Regions from separate parts of the Enterobacter sp. MG-EB028 genome, predicted to be linked through region 3. Evidence: predicted binding sites of a transcription regulator. Region 3 holds the regulator's gene; each other region holds the start of a gene.

Region 1 (5,859 bases), 490 kb from region 3:
AACATGGGCAACGCCGGGTTTGTGGTGGTCGGGCTGTTTGTCGCCTGCTGGCTGATCTCCATGGTCAACTACCGCTGGCGCGACTACGACGCGCTGGTGGTGCGTTCCTGAACTACCCAGCCCTGTTTTGCCCGGCGGCGCTACGCTTGCGCGGGCCTACAAGGTTTACCGTTTTGGGGTTGAGTAGGCCGGGTAAGCGGAGCGCCACCCGGCATTGCGAGGGTTAAGCAGGTAGCGATTTCAGCAGCGTGAACGCCTCCTTCATCCGGTCTTCGCTGACGACAAAGGCGCGTATCTGACCCTCGCTGTCCACACCTCGCGCGACCATTCCCTGCGGTTCGAGGGTAATTTGCCAGTTCAGATCCTGACGCTGCGTTTCACCTGCGAGATGCAGCGGTAATTCCGGCGTTTTTACTTTTACCAGCATGGCGGGCAATTTCAGCGGCGCGCTGCCGCCGAGCAGATTTTTCGCCAGATACATTGCGCTTAACTGAATCGGCTGCAAAAAGGGCAGCACCTGACCGTTAATTTCCGCACAGTCGCCCAGGGCATAAATGTCCGGCCGCGTGGTTTGCAGGTAGCTGTCTACCTTCACGCCGCGGTTTATCTCAGCCCCTGCGCGATGCGCCAGCGCGGTTTCCGGGCGCAGCCCCGTCGCGGCAATCACCGCATCCACTTCTACGCTGCGGCTGCGGTCGAGCGTGGCGCGAATACCGCCTTCGGTTTTGCTCAGGCTTTGCAGCTGCGATTTCAGCAGCAGATGGACGCCCATATCGGTCAGACGATGCTGTAAGCGACTGCTTACTTCTGCTGGCATCAGCGCCGACAGAATACTGGCCGCGTGGTCAACCAGGGTGACGGATTTCCCCGCGCGGCAGAAATCCATCGCCAGCTCGGTGCCGATCAGCCCGCCGCCGACAATCATCACCCGTTGCGCATCGCGGAGCAGGGTTTCGCTGGCCTGGTACTCCTGCTGGCTGTTGAGGGTAATCATCAGCTCGCGGCCCTCAACCGGCGGCACAAAGGCAGATGCCCCGGTCGCCAGCACCAGCCTGTAGTACTGCCAGGTTTTCTCTTTTGCTTTCACCACGTGGGCGTCGGCGTCGATGTCGGTGACCCAGGTGTACGGAAACAGACGCAGGTTAAACTGCTCCGCGAACTCCCCCGCCGTCTGGCGGGTGAGGTCTTCGGCGCGCTGATTCTGGCTGATGACGTGGCTTAAATCAGGCTTGTTGTACTCGTCCATGCTGTCAGCGGCAATCACCGTCAGCGGCACGTGAGCGTCCTGCTTGCGGATATTTTTCACCAGCTGGCGGGCGGCAAAGCCCGAGCCGATGATAACGATGCCGTTGCTCATTTTGCCTCCGCTGCCAGTTCGTCAAAGACGTCTTTGCCGAGGGAACATTCCGGGCAGAGGAAGTTGTCCGGCACCTCGCTCCACGGCGTGCACGGAGAGACATCCTGTAGCGGCTCGCCCAGCTCAGGATCGTAAACCCACTGGCAGACGCTGCACTGCATGCGTGGGCCGAGATCGGCGCTGGCGGCCACGTCACAGGTTTGCGGCTGTTCGGCGGGTGTTGCATCGGCATCAGGAAGCGGTGCGAGCGCCCACTGACGGGCAATGTCTCGGCCGTGCTGGCGGCAGATTTCCAGCGCGTCGAGATCAGGACGCCATTTCGCCTTCAGGCTCAGGGACATCTCAAAACCGGCATCCTGTAAACGGGTGGAGAGACGGTCTACCGCGCCGCCGCTCCAGCCGTGTGAACCAAAGGCACTGGCGCGTTTGTTGCGAAAGCGCAGACCGGTCATCTCTTCCACCAGGCCGGCAATTTTCGGCATCATCACGTTATTCATGGTGGAGGTGCCCACCAGCACGCCCTTAGAGCGGAAGACGTTGGTCAATACCTCGTTCTTATCGCTGCGCGCCACGTTGAAGATTTTCACCGCCACGTTCGGGTCCACTTCGTTGATGCCCTGGGCAATGGCGTCCGCCATCATGCGGGTGTTGTTGGACATGGTGTCGTAGAAAATCGTAATGCGGTCTTCCTGATAATCTGCCGCCCATTTCAGGTACAGCTCCACTATCTGGGTTGGGTTTTCACGCCACACCACGCCGTGAGAGGTGGCAATCATCTCCACCGGCAGGTTGAAGCCGAGGATCTCGGTGATTTTCGGCGTCACCAGGCGGCTGAATGGGGTCAGGATGTTGGCGTAGTAACGCTGGCACTGTTCGAACAGCTCGGTTTGGTCCACTTCGTCGTTGAACAGGCGCTCGTCGCAGTAGTGCTGGCCGAAGGCGTCGTTGCTGAACAGCACCGCGTCGCCGGTCATGTAGGTCATCATGCTGTCCGGCCAGTGCAGCATCGGGGTTTCCACAAAGATCAGCTGCTTGCCGTTGCCGATATCCAGCGCGTCGCCGGTTTTCACGGTGTGGAAGTTCCACTCCGGATGGTGATGGTGGCCGTTGATCGAGTCGATGGCGTTGGTGGTGCAGTAGATTGGGGTGTCCGGGATGCAGGACATCAGTTCGGTCAGGGCCCCGGCGTGATCCTCTTCCGCATGGTTGATGATGATGTAGTCGATGGCGTTCAGATCGATTTCGCTGCGCAGGTTCTGCACGAACTCGCGGCTGAACTTGTGATCGACGGTATCGATCAGCACGTTTTTACCTTCGCGAATGAGATAGCTGTTGTAGCTGCTGCCGCGCAGCGTTTTGTATTCCGTCCCGTGGAAATCGCGCACTTCCCAGTCACGTTGACCCACCCAATGAATGTTATTTTTAACCAGAATAGACATAGCAACCTCAGCGTAATACAGCGTTTCAAATAAGATGCTGTACCTATATCAAGGTGCGTGCCAACTATTTAATTGATTGATAATATTGAGTTTATAAATGTATTGTCCGTAAAGGATAGTCATTGTGACTATCAAGAAAGCTGTCAATATGACACTATGTATTGTCAAAATGACTGTGAGGCTGACATGAGCTTTTCTGTAGATGTGCTGGCGAAGATTGCCATTGAACTGCAAACCGGTATCGGCCATCAGGACCGCTTTCAACGGCTGATCTCCACGCTGCGCCAGGTGCTGGCGTGTGACGCCTCGGCGCTGCTGCGCTACGAGGGAAGACAGTTTATTCCGCTGGCTATCGACGGGCTGGCGCAGGACGTGCTCGGACGGCGCTTTACCCTTGAAGGCCATCCGCGGCTGGAGACCATCGCCCGCGCGGGTGACGTGGTGCGTTTCCCGGCGGACAGCGATCTGCCCGACCCGTACGACGGCCTGATCCCCGGACAGGAGAGCCTGAAGGTGCACGCCTGCATCGGCCTGCCGCTGTTTGCCGGGCAAAACCTGATTGGTGCACTGACCCTCGACGGCATGTCGCCGGACCAGTTCGACACCTTCAGTGACGAAGCGCTGCGCCTGATTGCGGCGCTGGCCGCCGGGGCGCTGAATAATGCGCTGTTGATAGAGCAGCTGGAGAGCCAGAATATTCTTCCCGGCAGCCCGGCGGCGTTTGAGCAGGTCACGCACACGGAGATGATCGGCCTTTCGCCCGGCATGGCGCAGCTCAAAAAAGAGATTGAGATTGTCGCCGCGTCCGATCTGAACGTGCTGATCTTCGGGGAGACCGGCACCGGTAAGGAGCTGGTGGCGAAAGCCATTCACGAAGCCTCGCCGCGGGCGGTCAACCCGCTGGTGTACCTCAACTGCGCCGCGCTGCCGGAAAGCGTGGCGGAGAGCGAGCTGTTTGGTCACGTCAAAGGGGCGTTTACCGGGGCGATCAGCAACCGCAGCGGCAAGTTCGAAATGGCCGATAACGGCACGCTCTTCCTGGATGAGATTGGCGAATTATCCTTATCACTTCAGGCCAAACTGCTGCGCGTATTGCAGTACGGCGATATTCAGCGCGTGGGGGATGACCGCAGCCACAGAGTGGACGTGCGCGTGCTGGCAGCGACTAACCGGGATCTGCGTGAAGCGGTGCTGGCGGGCAATTTCCGCGCCGACCTGTTCCACCGCCTGAGCGTGTTCCCGCTGTCCGTGCCCCCGCTACGCGAGCGCGGGGACGACGTGGTGCTGCTGGCGGGCTTTTTCTGCGAGCAGTGCCGCCTCAGGATGGGGCTTTCCCGCGTGGTGCTGAGTCCGGGGGCGAGATCGCATCTGCTGAGCTACGGCTGGCCGGGCAACGTGCGCGAGCTGGAGCATGCGATTCACCGCGCGGTAGTGCTGGCGCGGGCGACGCGCTCGGGGGATGAAGTGGTTATTCATGCGCGCCATTTTGCGCTGCAGGATGAAAATACGCCGTCCGTGAAGCCTGCAACGCCTGAGAGCGTGAACGAGAACCTGCGCGAGGCGACGGAAGCATTTCAGCGTCAGATGATTACCCGCGCGCTGGAGCAGAACAACCGCAGCTGGGCGGCGTGCGCCCGTGCGCTGGAGATGGACGTCGCCAACCTGCACCGGCTGGCGAAGCGTCTCGGGCTGAAGGGTTAGATTATCCCGGCCTGGTAGAAGTCCTGCAGGTTGATGGCGCCGCACAGCCTGCCGTGCTCGTCCACCACCGGTGCGGCGGTGATTTTGCGCTTCATCAGCACCTCTTTGGCTTCAATGGCGCGGCTGTCGGCGTTCAGCGTTAGCCCGCCTTTGGTCATGGCGTCCGACACGTTCGTTTCCAGCCTGCCGCCGCCCACCAGCCAGCGGCGCAGGTCGCCGTCGGTGAACACGCCCTTCACGTTGCCGCTGTCATCGCACACCGCCACCAGCCCCAACCCGGTGCGGCTCAGCTCCAGCATCGCGTCCATCACGCTGGTATCGAGTTTGACCTGCGGAATGGCATCGTCGGTGCGCATCAGGTGGTGAACCTTGTTGAGCAGGCGAGCACCGAGCGCTCCTGCCGGATGCGAACGGGCAAAATCTTCTTCGTTAAAGCCGCGCGCCTGCATCACCGCCATCGCCAGCGCGTCGCCCATCATCAGGGTGTTAACGGTGCTGGAGGTCGGGGCAAGGTGCATCGGACAGGCTTCACGTTCAACGGAAATATCCAGGGTCGCCTTGGCGGCCAGCGCCAGCGGCGAGCGGGGTTTCCCGGTCATCGCCAGCAGGGCGACCGATTTTTCCTGCAGGCGAGGGATGATGAGATCCAGCTCCTTGGCCGAGCCGGAGTAGGAGATAAACAGCATCACGTCGCGGCTTTCAATCATCCCCAGATCGCCGTGCAGCGCCTCTGCCGGATGCACGAAGAACGCCGGGGTGCCGGTGCTGGCGAGCGTCGCGGCAATCTTTTTGCCGATATGGCCGGATTTACCGATGCCCGCCACGATCACTTTGCCTTCGCAGTGGATAATGGTGTTGGCGGCGCGGACGAAATCCTCGCCCAGACGTTCCGGCAGGCGGCTGGCTTCCTGCAGCTCCAGCATTAGCGTCTGGCGGCCCGTTTCTAACAGAAAATCACTCATCTCTCTCTCCGGTTACGATCACGTCGATGCCTTTTTCTTCCAGCGCTTTTTTGAACGCCGGATCGATACCCGCGTCGGTAATCAGCTTATCAACGCTTTCAAGGCTACAGACAATGTTGGGGCTTTTGCGGCCAAACTTCGACGAGTCTGCCATCAAAATCACTTCCCGCGCGGCGTTGCACATCGCTTTGCTGACGCTGAAGACCTCGTTAAACGTCGTGACGCCCGCGTTCAGGTCGATGCCGTCGGTGCCCATAAACAGTTTATCGAAGCTGAAGTGGTCGAAGGCGTTCTCTGCCAGCTGACCGTGAAACGATGCCGATTTTTTGCGGAAGGTACCGCCGGGCATCAGGATGGTCTGCTCACTGTCGAACTCCGACAGGGCGTTAACGATGTGCAG
Region 2 (5,859 bases), 470 kb from region 3:
CAGCCAGATGGCGTTTAGCGGTGTAATCGCCACGGTGTGGCGAATCAGCGGCATAAGTGTTTCCACGGATTGTCCGCCGAGCAGAACCACGCCGCCAGCGGCCAGCGTCATCAGGCTGCCGACCGCCCCGCCGATACCGGCTATCCAGCCGCTCAGGGTTTTATGGAAAGAGAACACCAGCGCCAGCACGGCGGCAGCGGCAAAGTACGCCACGGCGCTGTTAATCATAAATATCGCGTTCATTTCGCCCCCTCGTTAAGCGACTGCAGAAGCGAAAGATCGCCGACGTCGGTATTAATGGTCAGCTCGCGCTTGCGCCTGCTGGTGCGGGCGATGTCGCGGATGTTGACCAGGATCAGCGCTTTGGTCGGGCAGGTCCGCACGCAGGCCGGGCCCTGTTCGTCAAAGCTGCACAGGTCGCACTTCACCGCGATAGCGCGGATGCCGGGCACCCAGTCCAGCAGCGTGCTCACCTTCGCCGGAGCGGGTGGCGCAGGCAGCGCTTTCGGGGTATTGGCGTTCGCCGGGATATGCAACGGGCGGCTGCCGGAAAATTCAATGGCGCCGAACGGGCAGGCGATGCCGCACAGCTTGCAGCTGACGCACAGGCTTTCGTTCAGCTGGACCGCGCCATCGACGCGGGTGATGGCGTTAACCGGGCACACGCCCGCACACGGGGCATCTTCACAGTGGTGGCAGAGCTGCGGGGCAGACTCTTTTTCATTACGCATGACGCGCAGGCGCGGCATGGACTGCAGCCCGTGCAGGCGGTGCGTTTCCGAGCACGCCGCCTCACAGGTTCGACAGCCAATACAGACCGTCGAGTCAGCAATTACAAAACGGTTCACCGGGCAATCCTCAGGTGATGGTCATTTTTGACGACGAAAAACTGTCTCATCGACACTTTTCGACACGCGGTTATCAGGCAGGGTTAGCGGGAATCTTTCCCGCGACCAGCTGTTTCAGGTCGACCGGCAAGTCGTGTTCAACCGCGGCGTAGAGACCGTTGTAAACCGGCGAGATTTTCTCCAGATAGTGCTCAAGCACCTGCTGGCGATCGCGGTTGCTGACGTAGCCGTCGACCATGCCGTCGGCCATCAGCTGGGCCTGCGCAATACACTGTTTTTCACCCTCTTTGTTCTCGACGTAGTACTCGATGGTGTGGCTGTTAAAGCTGTCTGCCAGGGTGACAAAAACCGTGAAATGGCCGAAGAGGACAAATCGCATATCGCCCTGCGCCGCACAGCTCATCGCGTGATGCAGACGCGCTTTTGACAGGGTGATCCCCTGAACCAGAGAGTTGCAGTAGAGGTGCCACTGATCCTGAAGCTGCTGGTGGTGCTGCGCGATGTAATCCGCTTTTTCGCTGATTTCCCAAATAGTCATAAAAGGTATCCGGTTAATGGAGATAGCGGCTGTTAAGCAGATTCCGTGCCAGTTTTTAATTAATTGATTCATATTGCTTTTATCAAAAAAGTCACTGTCAACGCTGCGATGTCGACGTGTCATTTCGACAGCGTTGACATCGTCACGCCTTAACAAAAATCAAGCTGGCACCGTTATTGCATTTAATGGCGCAATTCATTGAGGAGGCGTCATGCACGAAATCACCCTCTGCCAGCGGGCTCTGGAACTTATCGAACAGCAGGCAGTGCAAAACCGCGCGAAACGCGTCACCGGCGTCTGGCTGAAGATCGGGGCGTTTTCCTGCGTCGAGACCAGCGCCCTGACCTTCTGCTTTGAGCTGGTGTGCCGCGGCACGCTGGCGGAAGGCTGCGCGCTGCATATTGAAGAGCAGCAGGCGGAGTGCTGGTGCGAGCAGTGCCAGCAGTACGTCACCCTGCTGTCATCGAAGGTTCAGCGCTGCCCGCAGTGCCAGAGCGCCGGGCTGCGCATCGTGGCGGATGACGGCATGCAGATCCAACGTCTCGAAATCGAGAAGGAGTAAAGTATGTGTAGTACCTGCGGTTGCGCCGAAGGCAACCTGTATATAGAAGGGGATGAACACCGCCCCCACTCCGCGTTTCGCTCCGCGCCCTTTTCCCCCGCCCCGCGTCCTGCGGCGGCCCTGACCGGCATAACCTTTGCACCGCAACGCTCCGGCGCGGGTGACCTGCATTACGGCCACGGCGAAGCGGGCACCCACGCGCCGGGCATGAGCCAGCGCCAGATGCTGGAGGTGGAGCTCGACGTGCTGGACAAAAATAACCAGATCGCCGCCCGCAACCGCGCCCGCTTCGCCGCCCGCAAACAGCTGGTGCTGAACCTGGTCTCCAGCCCCGGTTCCGGCAAAACCACGCTGCTGACCGAAACGCTCAAACGCCTCAACGGGCGCGTCTCCTGCGCGGTGATCGAGGGCGACCAGCAAACGGTAAACGACGCGGCGCGCATCCGCGAAACCGGCACCCCGGCAATTCAAGTTAACACCGGTAAAGGCTGCCACCTGGACGCGCAGATGATTGCCGACGCCGCGCCGCGCCTGCCGCTGGCGGATAACGGCATCCTGTTTATTGAAAACGTCGGTAACCTGGTCTGCCCGGCAAGCTTTGACCTTGGCGAACGCCACAAAGTGGCGGTGCTCTCCGTCACCGAAGGGGAGGACAAGCCGCTGAAGTATCCGCACATGTTCGCCGCCGCCTCCATCATGCTGCTGAACAAAGTCGACCTGCTGCCGTACCTGAATTTTGACGTTGATAAGTGTATGGCGTATGCCCGCGAGGTGAACCCGGACATTCACATCCTGCTGGTTTCCGCCACGCGCGGCGACGGGATGGACGCCTGGCTGGACTGGCTGGAGAGCGAACGATGTGCATAGGCGTACCCGGACAAATCCACTCCATTGACGGCAATCAGGCCAAAGTCGAGGTCTGCGGCATCCTGCGCGACGTCGACCTGACGCTGGTGGGCAGCACCGATGAAGCGGGCGCGTCGCGCCTCGGCCAATGGGTGCTGGTCCACGTAGGCTTTGCGATGAGCGTGATTAACGAAGCAGAAGCCCGCGACACACTCGAAGCGCTGCAAAACATGTTTGACGTGGAACCGGACGTGGGCGCGCTCCTGTACGGCGAGGAAAGGTAATCATGCGTTACGTTGATGAATACCGCGCGCCGGAGCAGGTGATGCAGCTTATCGGGCATCTGAAAACGCGCGCGGCGCTGCTGGACTACACGAAAGAAAAGCCGCTGCGGATCATGGAGGTGTGCGGCGGACATACGCACGCCATCTTCAAATTTGGCCTCGACCAGCTGCTGCCGGAGAACATCGAGTTTATTCACGGCCCCGGCTGCCCGGTGTGCGTGCTGCCGATGGGGCGCATCGACAGCTGCATTGAAATTGCCGGCCAGCCCGACGTTACTTTCTGCACCTTTGGCGACGCGATGCGCGTGCCGGGGAAAAACGGCTCGCTGCTGCAGGCGAAAGCGCGCGGGGCGGACGTGCGGATCGTTTACTCACCGATGGATGCCCTGACGCTGGCGATGGATAACCCTGAGCGCAAGGTCGTCTTTTTCGGGCTGGGTTTTGAGACCACCATGCCCGCTACGGCCATCACGCTGCAGCAGGCGAAAGCGCGCGGCGTCGGTAACTTTTTCTTTTTCTGCCAGCATATTACGCTCATTCCCACGCTGCGCAGCCTGCTGGAAGAGCCGGACAACGGCATCGACGCGTTTCTGGCACCGGGCCACGTCAGCATGGTGATTGGCACAGACGCCTACGGTTTTATCGCTGAACAGTACAATCGTCCGTTAGTGGTCGCTGGTTTCGAACCGCTTGATCTACTGCAAGGTGTGACCATGCTGGTTGAGCAGAAAATAGCGGCCCTGAGCGCGGTGGAAAATCAGTATCGTCGCGTGGTGCCCGATGCGGGAAATGAGCGGGCGCAGCAGGCGATAGCCGACGTGTTTAGCGTTGAGGGCGACAGCGAGTGGCGCGGGCTGGGGTTGATTGCCGAATCCGGCGTGCGCCTGACGCCTGCCTATCGCGCATTCGATGCCGAAGCGCACTTCCGCCCACAGCCACAGCAGGTGTGCGACGATCCCCGCGCCCGCTGCGGCGAGGTGCTTACCGGCAAATGCAAACCTCATCACTGCCCGTTATTTGGCAACACCTGTAACCCGCAAACCGCGTTTGGCGCGCTGATGGTCTCCTCCGAAGGAGCCTGCGCCGCGTGGTATCAGTATCGCAACCAGGAGTGTGAAGAATGAACACGGTGGAAATGGCGCACGGAAGTGGTGGACAGGCGATGCAGCAGCTGATTAACCGGCTGTTCATGGAGGCCTTCAATAACCCCTGGCTTGCCGAGCAGGAGGATCAGGCGCGCATTGACCTCGCGTCCCTCACCGCACAGGGCGATCGGCTGGCGTTCTCCACCGACAGCTACGTGATTGACCCGCTGTTCTTCCCGGGCGGCGATATCGGCAAGCTCGCCGTCTGCGGCACGGCCAACGACGTAGCGGTCAGCGGCGCCATTCCGCGCTACCTCTCCTGCGGATTTATTCTCGAAGAAGGGTTACCGATGGAAACGCTCACGGCGGTGGTGAACAGCATGGCGCACACCGCGCGCGAGGCGGGGATCGCTATCGTCACCGGGGACACCAAAGTGGTCCAGCGCGGTGCGGCCGATAAGCTCTTCATCAACACCGCCGGCATGGGGGCGATCCCCGCAGACGTTCACTGGGGCGCGCAGCGGCTTAGCGTCGGCGACGTGCTGATCGTGACCGGCACGCTGGGCTGCCACGGGGCGACTATCCTTAACCTGCGCGAAGGATTAGGTCTGGACGGCGAGCTTCGCAGCGACTGCGCGGTACTCACCCCGCTGATTCAGACGCTGCGCGCCATTCCCGGCGTGAAGGCCCTGCGCGATGCCACCCGTGGAGGGGTGAATGCCGTCGTCCACGAGTTCGCCGCAAGCTGCGGGTGCGGAATTGAACTCACCGAGCGCAGCCTGCCCGTTAAGCCTGCCGTACGCGGGCTGTGCGAGCTATTGGGGCTTGACCCGCTAAACTTTGCTAACGAAGGCAAGCTGGCGATCGGCGTGGAGCGCCAGGCTGCTGAGGCGGTGCTTGAGCAGCTACGTGCGCATCCCTTAGGGAAAGACGCGGCCATCATCGGCGACGTGGTTGAGCGCAAAGGGGTGCGCCTGGCCGGGCTTTATGGCGTGAAGCGCACGCTGGACCTGCCGCACGCTGAGCCGCTACCCCGAATTTGCTAGAGCCGCGCCATAAGCGGTCAGCACTGAATCTCTCTTTTTTGCCAGTTTCTATTGGAAAGCAATAATGCCGTATACACCGATGAGCGATCTTGGACAGCAGGGCCTGTTTGACATTACGCGCACACTTTTACAACAGCCCGATCTCGGCGCGCTGAGCGATGCCCTGACGCGGCTGGTCAGGCAATCAGCGCTGGCGGACAGCGCGGCGATTGTGCTCTGGCATAGCGGAACGCACCGCGCGAGCTACTACTCAACGCGCGATAATGGCAAAGCGTTTGAGTACGAGGACGAGACGTATCTGGCGCATGGCCCGGTGCGCCGCATTCTCTCCCGGCCTGAAGTGCTGCACTGCAATTTTGAAGAGTTTCGGATGGCGTGGCCGCGGCTGGCAGAGAGCAATCTTTATCAGCCTTTCGGTCATTACGGCATGCTGCCGCTGGCGGCGGAGGGCCATATTTTTGGCGGCTGCGAGTTTATCCGCAATACCGACCAGCCCTGGAGCGAGGCGGAGTACGAGCGTCTGCATACCTTTACCCAGATCGTGGCCGTCGTCGCGGAGCAGATCCAAAGCCGCGTCACCAATAACGTGGATTACGACCTGCTGAGCCGCGAGCGCGACAACTTTCGTATTCTGGTCGCCATCACCAACG
Region 3 (5,859 bases):
GTGGCTGCGCCTGTTTTTTAAAGTAATTTTCGAATCGGCGCCGCCGGAAAAATTTAGGCCGCACGCAGATAAGATAGCAAATCTTAAATGGTTTGTTACATGAATCAGTGAAATGTGTGAAGCATAGCGTTTTAATCAAAATTATTAATGCGCTTCAGCGAGTTGCAAAGAAGGAGCGTCAAGATGAAAAAAATTGGTGTCGTCCTCAGCGGATGCGGTGTTTTTGATGGTTCAGAAATACATGAAGCCGTAATCACGCTGCTGGCCCTTGCTAAACAGGGAGCAGAGGTTATTTGTTTCGCGCCAGATAAAAATCAGGCGGATGTGATTAACCATCTGACCGGTGAGCCGATGGCTGAAACGCGCAACGTGCTGATTGAAGCCGCGCGTATTGCCCGAGGAGAGATTCATCCGCTGGCGCAGGCAGAGGCCGCTGAGCTGGATGCACTCATTGTTCCGGGCGGCTTCGGCGCCGCGAAAAACCTCAGCACCTTTGCCGCCGAAGGCGCCGCGTGCAGGGTGGACCCTGATTTAAAAGCGCTGACGCTGGCGATGCATGCGGCGGGCAAGCCGCTGGGCTTTATCTGTATCGCACCGGCCATGCTGCCAAACATTTTCGATTTCCCGCTACGGCTGACGATCGGAACAGATATTGATACCGCAGAGATCGTCGAGGAAATGGGAGGCGAACACGTTCCGTGCCCGGTCGATGACATTGTGGTGGATGAAGACAACAAGGTCGTCACCACGCCCGCGTATATGCTGGCGCAGAATATTGCGGAAGCCGCCGTGGGCATTGAAAAGCTGGTAGCCCGGGTGCTGGTGCTGACAGAATGAGGCGTCAGTTTTCCGCAGGCGCATGGGTGAAACGCCTTCTTCTACGCACCTTTCTCGTGCTGGCGGTGTTCTGGGGAGGCGGGCTGGTCGTGTTCAGCATTTTGCCGGTACCGTTTTCAGCGGTCATGGTTGAGCGCCAGCTTAGCGCGTGGTTCTCCGGTGATTTCGGCTATGTTGCCCATTCTGACTGGGTGAGCTTGGAGGACATCTCTCCGTTCATGGGGCTGGCGGTTATCGCGGCGGAAGATCAGAAATTCCCGGAGCACTGGGGGTTCGATGTGGCCGCGATTGAAAAGGCGCTGGCCCACAATGAACGTCATGAAAACCGCGTGCGCGGTGCATCAACGCTGTCGCAGCAGACGGCAAAAAACCTGTTCCTGTGGGATGGCCGAAGCTGGGTGCGAAAAGGGCTGGAAGCGGGGCTCACCCTGGGAATGGAAACGGTCTGGAGCAAAAAGCGCATTCTAACCGTTTATCTAAATATCGCCGAGTTTGGCGAGGGGGTATTTGGTGTCGAAGCTGCATCACAACGCTATTTTAATAAACCAGCCAGCAGGCTGAGCATGTCGGAGGCGGCGCTGCTCGCGGCTGTTCTGCCTAATCCTATCCGCTTTAAGGCCAGCGCCCCGTCAGGGTACGTGCGAAGCCGTCAGGCGTGGATCATGCGCCAGATGAATCAGCTGGGCGGAGAGGGGTTTATGCAGCGTAATAATCTTATGTAGGGCGGGTAAGCGCAGCGCCACCCGCCGAGGGGGGAACGTTAGTCTTCGTCGAACCCGGCGTTAAACAGCGCAATTACCGCCGCCAGGGCTTCCTCTTCCTGAGGACCGGTGGCTTCTACCTCAATCTGACGCCCTTTGGCGGAGTCCAGCATCAGCAGCGCAATCACGCTGTTGGCTTCCGCTTCGGTGCCTTCGTCATTACGCAGCAGCACTTCTGCATCGAAACCCTGCATCAGCTCAAACAGCTTCATCGCCGGGCGCGCATGCATGCCCAGCTTATTGGTGATCTCAACGGTTTGTTTTACGGTCATGTTTTACGTTTTTCCAGCGTGCGATGACGGGACTGAACGTTCTTACCGCGCGAGCGGAAATAGTCGGCCAGCTGTTCGGCGATGTAGACCGAACGATGTTTACCGCCGGTACAGCCAATCGCCACCGTCAGGTAGCTACGATTGTTTGTCTCCAGCATAGGTAACCATAGCTCAAGGTAGCTTCGCGTCTGGTAGATAAAATTGTGAACTTCTGTGTGCCGGTCGAGGAACGCCGCGACGGGTTTATCCAGGCCGGTCATTGGACGCAGTTTGGGATCCCAGTGCGGGTTCGGCAGGAAGCGCACGTCGAAAACATAGTCCGCATCAATCGGAATACCGTGCTTAAAGCCGAAGGATTCGAACACCATCGTCAGTTCGCGCTCGCGTTTGCCCAGCAGGCGGGTACGCAGCATTTCCGCCAGCTCGTGGACGGACATCTCTGAGGTGTCGACTATCAGATCGGCTCGGGAGCGCAGCGGCTCCAGCAGATCGCTCTCTTCATCGATTGCGCTCTCCAGCGAGAGATTCTTGCTGGATAGCGGGTGCAAACGACGGGTATCACTGTAGCGGCGGATCAGGGTATTGCGGTCGGCATCAAGGAACAGCAGCTGAGGCGAGAACGCGTCAGGCAGGTTACTCATTGCCTGTTCGAAGATCTCCGGGGATTCGGGCATGTTACGCACGTCGATACTGACGGCGGCGGAGGTTTGTCTCTCCGCTAGCGTGCGTGCCAGATCGGGCAATAACACGACCGGCAGGTTATCGACGCAGTAAAAACCCATGTCTTCCAGCGCACGCAGGGCGACGGATTTTCCCGACCCTGAACGACCGCTGACAATCATCAGCACCATGTTCCGTTTCTCCTCAGGACAACAGATGTGAAGGCCATCACCTGGTTATGCGTCATCCTGATTGCCTTCTGCTTCAGTGATAATTTGATAAAGCTCTTCATCACTTTGGGCCGAGCGCAGTCGACGGCAGATGGTTTTATCCGCCAGACGTTTAGCAACCAGCGAAAGCGTATGCAGATGGGTCTTGGTCTGGTCGGCAGGCACCAGCAGCGCGAAGAGGAGATCGACGGGCTGGTTATCAATGGCGTCAAAAGCGATTGGCGTTTCCAGCTGCACAAACACACCGACGGCACGCAGGGTGTCCTCTTCCAGCTTGCCGTGCGGGATCGCGATACCGTTGCCGATACCGGTACTGCCCATCTTTTCACGGGTCAGAATCGCTTCGAACACCACCTGCGGCGGCAGGCCCAGCTGTTTTGCAGCCAATTCACTGATGATCTCCAGCGCACGTTTTTTGCTCTGGCAGTGAACGGCACTGCGGGTACATTCCTGGTTAAGGACATTGCTCAGTTGAAGAGCGGAATCGTTGTTTATCATAATTTCACCTAAGCGCTAACTGTACAAATGGCCTGTTGTGTTTCACAACAGGCCGTCCTGCACCCGTTAACTGCCCGGACAATTAGTGTTGTTTCAGTTTATCTTTATGTTTATTGAGCTGTCGCGCAAGCTTGTCAATCAAGCCGTCGATAGCCGCGTACATGTCCTGCCCTTCCGCACTGGCATGGAGCTCACCCCCGTTTACATGCAGGGTCGCATCCGAGATATGAGTCACTTTCTCCACTTTTAACACAACGTAGACCTGGTTGATCCTTTCGAAATACTGTTCAAGTTTCGCGAACTTAGCGTTCACGAAGTCACGTAAGGCCTCAGTAATCTCGACGTTGTGTCCTGTGATATTGAGCTGCATAGTGTCTTCCTTATCGGTTGTGTCAGACCAGCTGTTTACGCTGGTTAGACGGCGGAATGGATAAAGACTCTCGATACTTCGCAACAGTACGACGTGCCACCATAATACCCTGATCGGACAGCATGGTGGTCAACTTACTGTCACTTAGTGGCTTCGCGGGGTTCTCCGCGGCGATCAACTTCTTCACCAGTGCGCGAATCGCCGTTGACGACGCTTCGCCGCCGCCCTCGGTGTTCACATGGCTGGAGAAGAAATACTTAAGCTCAAAAATACCGCGCGGACTGTGCAGATACTTCTGCGTGGTGACGCGGGAAATGGTGGATTCATGCATCTCGACGGCCTGGGCGATATCCGCCAGTACCATCGGTTTCATATACTCTTCGCCCTGCTCAAAGAATGCCTGCTGCTGTTCGACGATGCAGCGGCTCACGCGCAGCAGGGTATCATTCCGGCTCTCCAGGCTCTTGATCAACCATCGCGCTTCCTGAAGATTGCTGCGAATATATTGATTGTCGGAGTCGTTGCGCGCGCTGGTGCACATAGAGGCGTACTGCTGGTTGATTTGCAGGCGAGGGATGCTGTCAGAGTTCAGTTCAACGACCCAGCGGTCATTGTGTTTTCTGACCAGCACGTCCGGGATAACGTACTCGGGTTCGCTGGTCTGGATCGACTGACCGGGACGCGGATCGAGAGACTGGATCAGATTTACCGCCTCTTTCAGCACCTCTTCCTTCAGGCGCGTCACGCGCATCAGGGTGCGGAAATCGTGGTTAGCCAGAAGATCCAGATGATCGCTGATGATTAAGCGCGCCTCGTCGAGCCACGGCGTCTCTTTGCTGAACTGAGAAAGCTGGATCAGCAGACAGTCGCGCAGGTCCTTCGCGGCCACCCCGACCGGATCGAAGCGCTGGATGCGTTTCAGTACCGCTTCAATCTCCTCAATCTCAATCTCTTCATCGCCCATGCTTTCCAGAATGTCGTCCAGCGTGACGGTCAAATAACCGGTGTCATCAACGGCGTCGACAATCGACGTGGCAATGGCGCGGTCGGTATCGGAGAAGGGGGTAAGCTCTACCTGCCACATCAGGTAATCCTGCAGCGACTGGGTGGTTTCGCCCTGGTAGACCGGTAGCTCGTCGTCCTGGTAGTCTGCACGCGTGCCGGAAGGGGTGCCGGCGGTATAGATTTCATCCCAGCTGGCATCCAGCGGAAGCTCGTCCGGCATCTCTTTTTGTTCGAGTGCATCCGCGGTGTCGAGCGCTTCTGTATCCTGTGACTGCTGGGTGTCTACCTCGTCATGAAGATCGGCTTGCTCCAGCAGGGGATTGCTGTCCAGCGCCTGCTGGAGCTCCTGCTGAAGTTCTAACGTGGACAGCTGCAACAGGCGAATTGCTTGCTGTAGCTGCGGCGTCATCGCCAGCTGTTGGCTGAGCCTTAATTGCAAACCTTGCTTCATGTTCAGAGCATTTTTCTCCGGTTCGGCGTTACGTTACCTCTACCCTATCAGAGTCTGAAGTCTTCCCCAAGATAGACGCGCTTAACATGATCGTCTTCGAGGATCTGCTGCGGCGTACCGTGGGCGATCAGATTGCCCTGGCTCACGATATATGCGCGTTCACATACCGCCAGCGTTTCACGAACGTTGTGGTCGGTGATCAGCACGCCAAGCCCGCTGTCACGCAGATGCTCGATAATGCGTTTAATGTCGATAACGGAGATTGGGTCAACGCCCGCAAATGGTTCATCCAGAAGGATAAACTTCGGATTGGCGGCCAGCGCGCGCGCAATCTCAACACGACGGCGTTCCCCCCCGGACAATGCCTGGCCCAGGCTGTCGCGCAGGTGCTCGATGTGAAACTCTTCCATCAGCTCGTTGGCGCGATCCTGACGCTGTTCGTTGGTCAGGTCGTCGCGAATTTGCAAGACCGCCATCAGGTTATCAAAGACGCTCAGACGACGGAAAATAGAGGCTTCCTGCGGCAGATAGCCGATGCCACGGCGCGCGCGCGCGTGCAGCGGCAGCAGGCTGATGTCTTCATCGTCAATAATAATGTTGCCGGCATCGCGCGGCACAATACCAACCACCATGTAGAAGGTGGTGGTTTTACCCGCACCGTTCGGGCCAAGCAGGCCCACAATTTCGCCGGAGTTGACGGTCAGACTGACATCTTCTACGACACGGCGGCCTTTGTAAGCCTTCGCGAGATTTTTTGCAGTTAATGTTGCCATAG

Evidence for each region. Region 3 encodes sigma-54, which starts transcription at its own class of promoters, with help from an activator protein. Its sites were predicted from a motif close to GTTGGCACANNTTTCGCTNT; they were not measured.
Region 1: the regulator sigma-54 is predicted to act here: its motif matches at 2,842-2,861, upstream of norV (anaerobic nitric oxide reductase flavorubredoxin).
Region 2: the regulator sigma-54 is predicted to act here: its motif matches at 1,550-1,569, upstream of hypA (hydrogenase maturation nickel metallochaperone HypA).

The regions. Positions count from the first base shown of each region.
Region 1 is NZ_CP195079.1:3,776,018-3,781,876, reverse strand. It holds gene ACR42C_RS17840 (HoxN/HupN/NixA family nickel/cobalt transporter) at 1-111, shown strand, start outside; gene norW (NADH:flavorubredoxin reductase NorW) at 224-1,357, opposite strand; gene norV (anaerobic nitric oxide reductase flavorubredoxin) at 1,354-2,796, opposite strand; gene norR (nitric oxide reductase transcriptional regulator NorR) at 2,983-4,497, shown strand; gene gutQ (arabinose-5-phosphate isomerase GutQ) at 4,494-5,459, opposite strand; gene srlR (glucitol operon DNA-binding transcriptional repressor SrlR) at 5,452-5,859, opposite strand, start outside.
Region 2 is NZ_CP195079.1:3,796,258-3,802,116, forward strand. It holds gene hycC (formate hydrogenlyase subunit 3) at 1-243, opposite strand, end outside; gene ACR42C_RS17905 (4Fe-4S dicluster domain-containing protein) at 240-848, opposite strand; gene hycA (formate hydrogenlyase regulator HycA) at 922-1,386, opposite strand; gene hypA (hydrogenase maturation nickel metallochaperone HypA) at 1,598-1,948, shown strand; gene hypB (hydrogenase nickel incorporation protein HypB) at 1,952-2,815, shown strand; gene ACR42C_RS17925 (HypC/HybG/HupF family hydrogenase formation chaperone) at 2,806-3,078, shown strand; gene hypD (hydrogenase formation protein HypD) at 3,081-4,202, shown strand; gene hypE (hydrogenase expression/formation protein HypE) at 4,199-5,209, shown strand; gene flhA (formate hydrogenlyase transcriptional activator FlhA) at 5,274-5,859, shown strand, end outside.
Region 3 is NZ_CP195079.1:4,265,614-4,271,472, reverse strand. It holds gene elbB (isoprenoid biosynthesis glyoxalase ElbB) at 184-837, shown strand; gene mtgA (monofunctional biosynthetic peptidoglycan transglycosylase) at 834-1,559, shown strand; gene npr (PTS phosphocarrier protein NPr) at 1,598-1,870, opposite strand; gene rapZ (RNase adapter RapZ) at 1,867-2,721, opposite strand; gene ptsN (PTS IIA-like nitrogen regulatory protein PtsN) at 2,767-3,258, opposite strand; gene hpf (ribosome hibernation promoting factor) at 3,341-3,628, opposite strand; gene rpoN (RNA polymerase factor sigma-54) at 3,651-5,084, opposite strand; gene lptB (LPS export ABC transporter ATP-binding protein) at 5,132-5,857, opposite strand.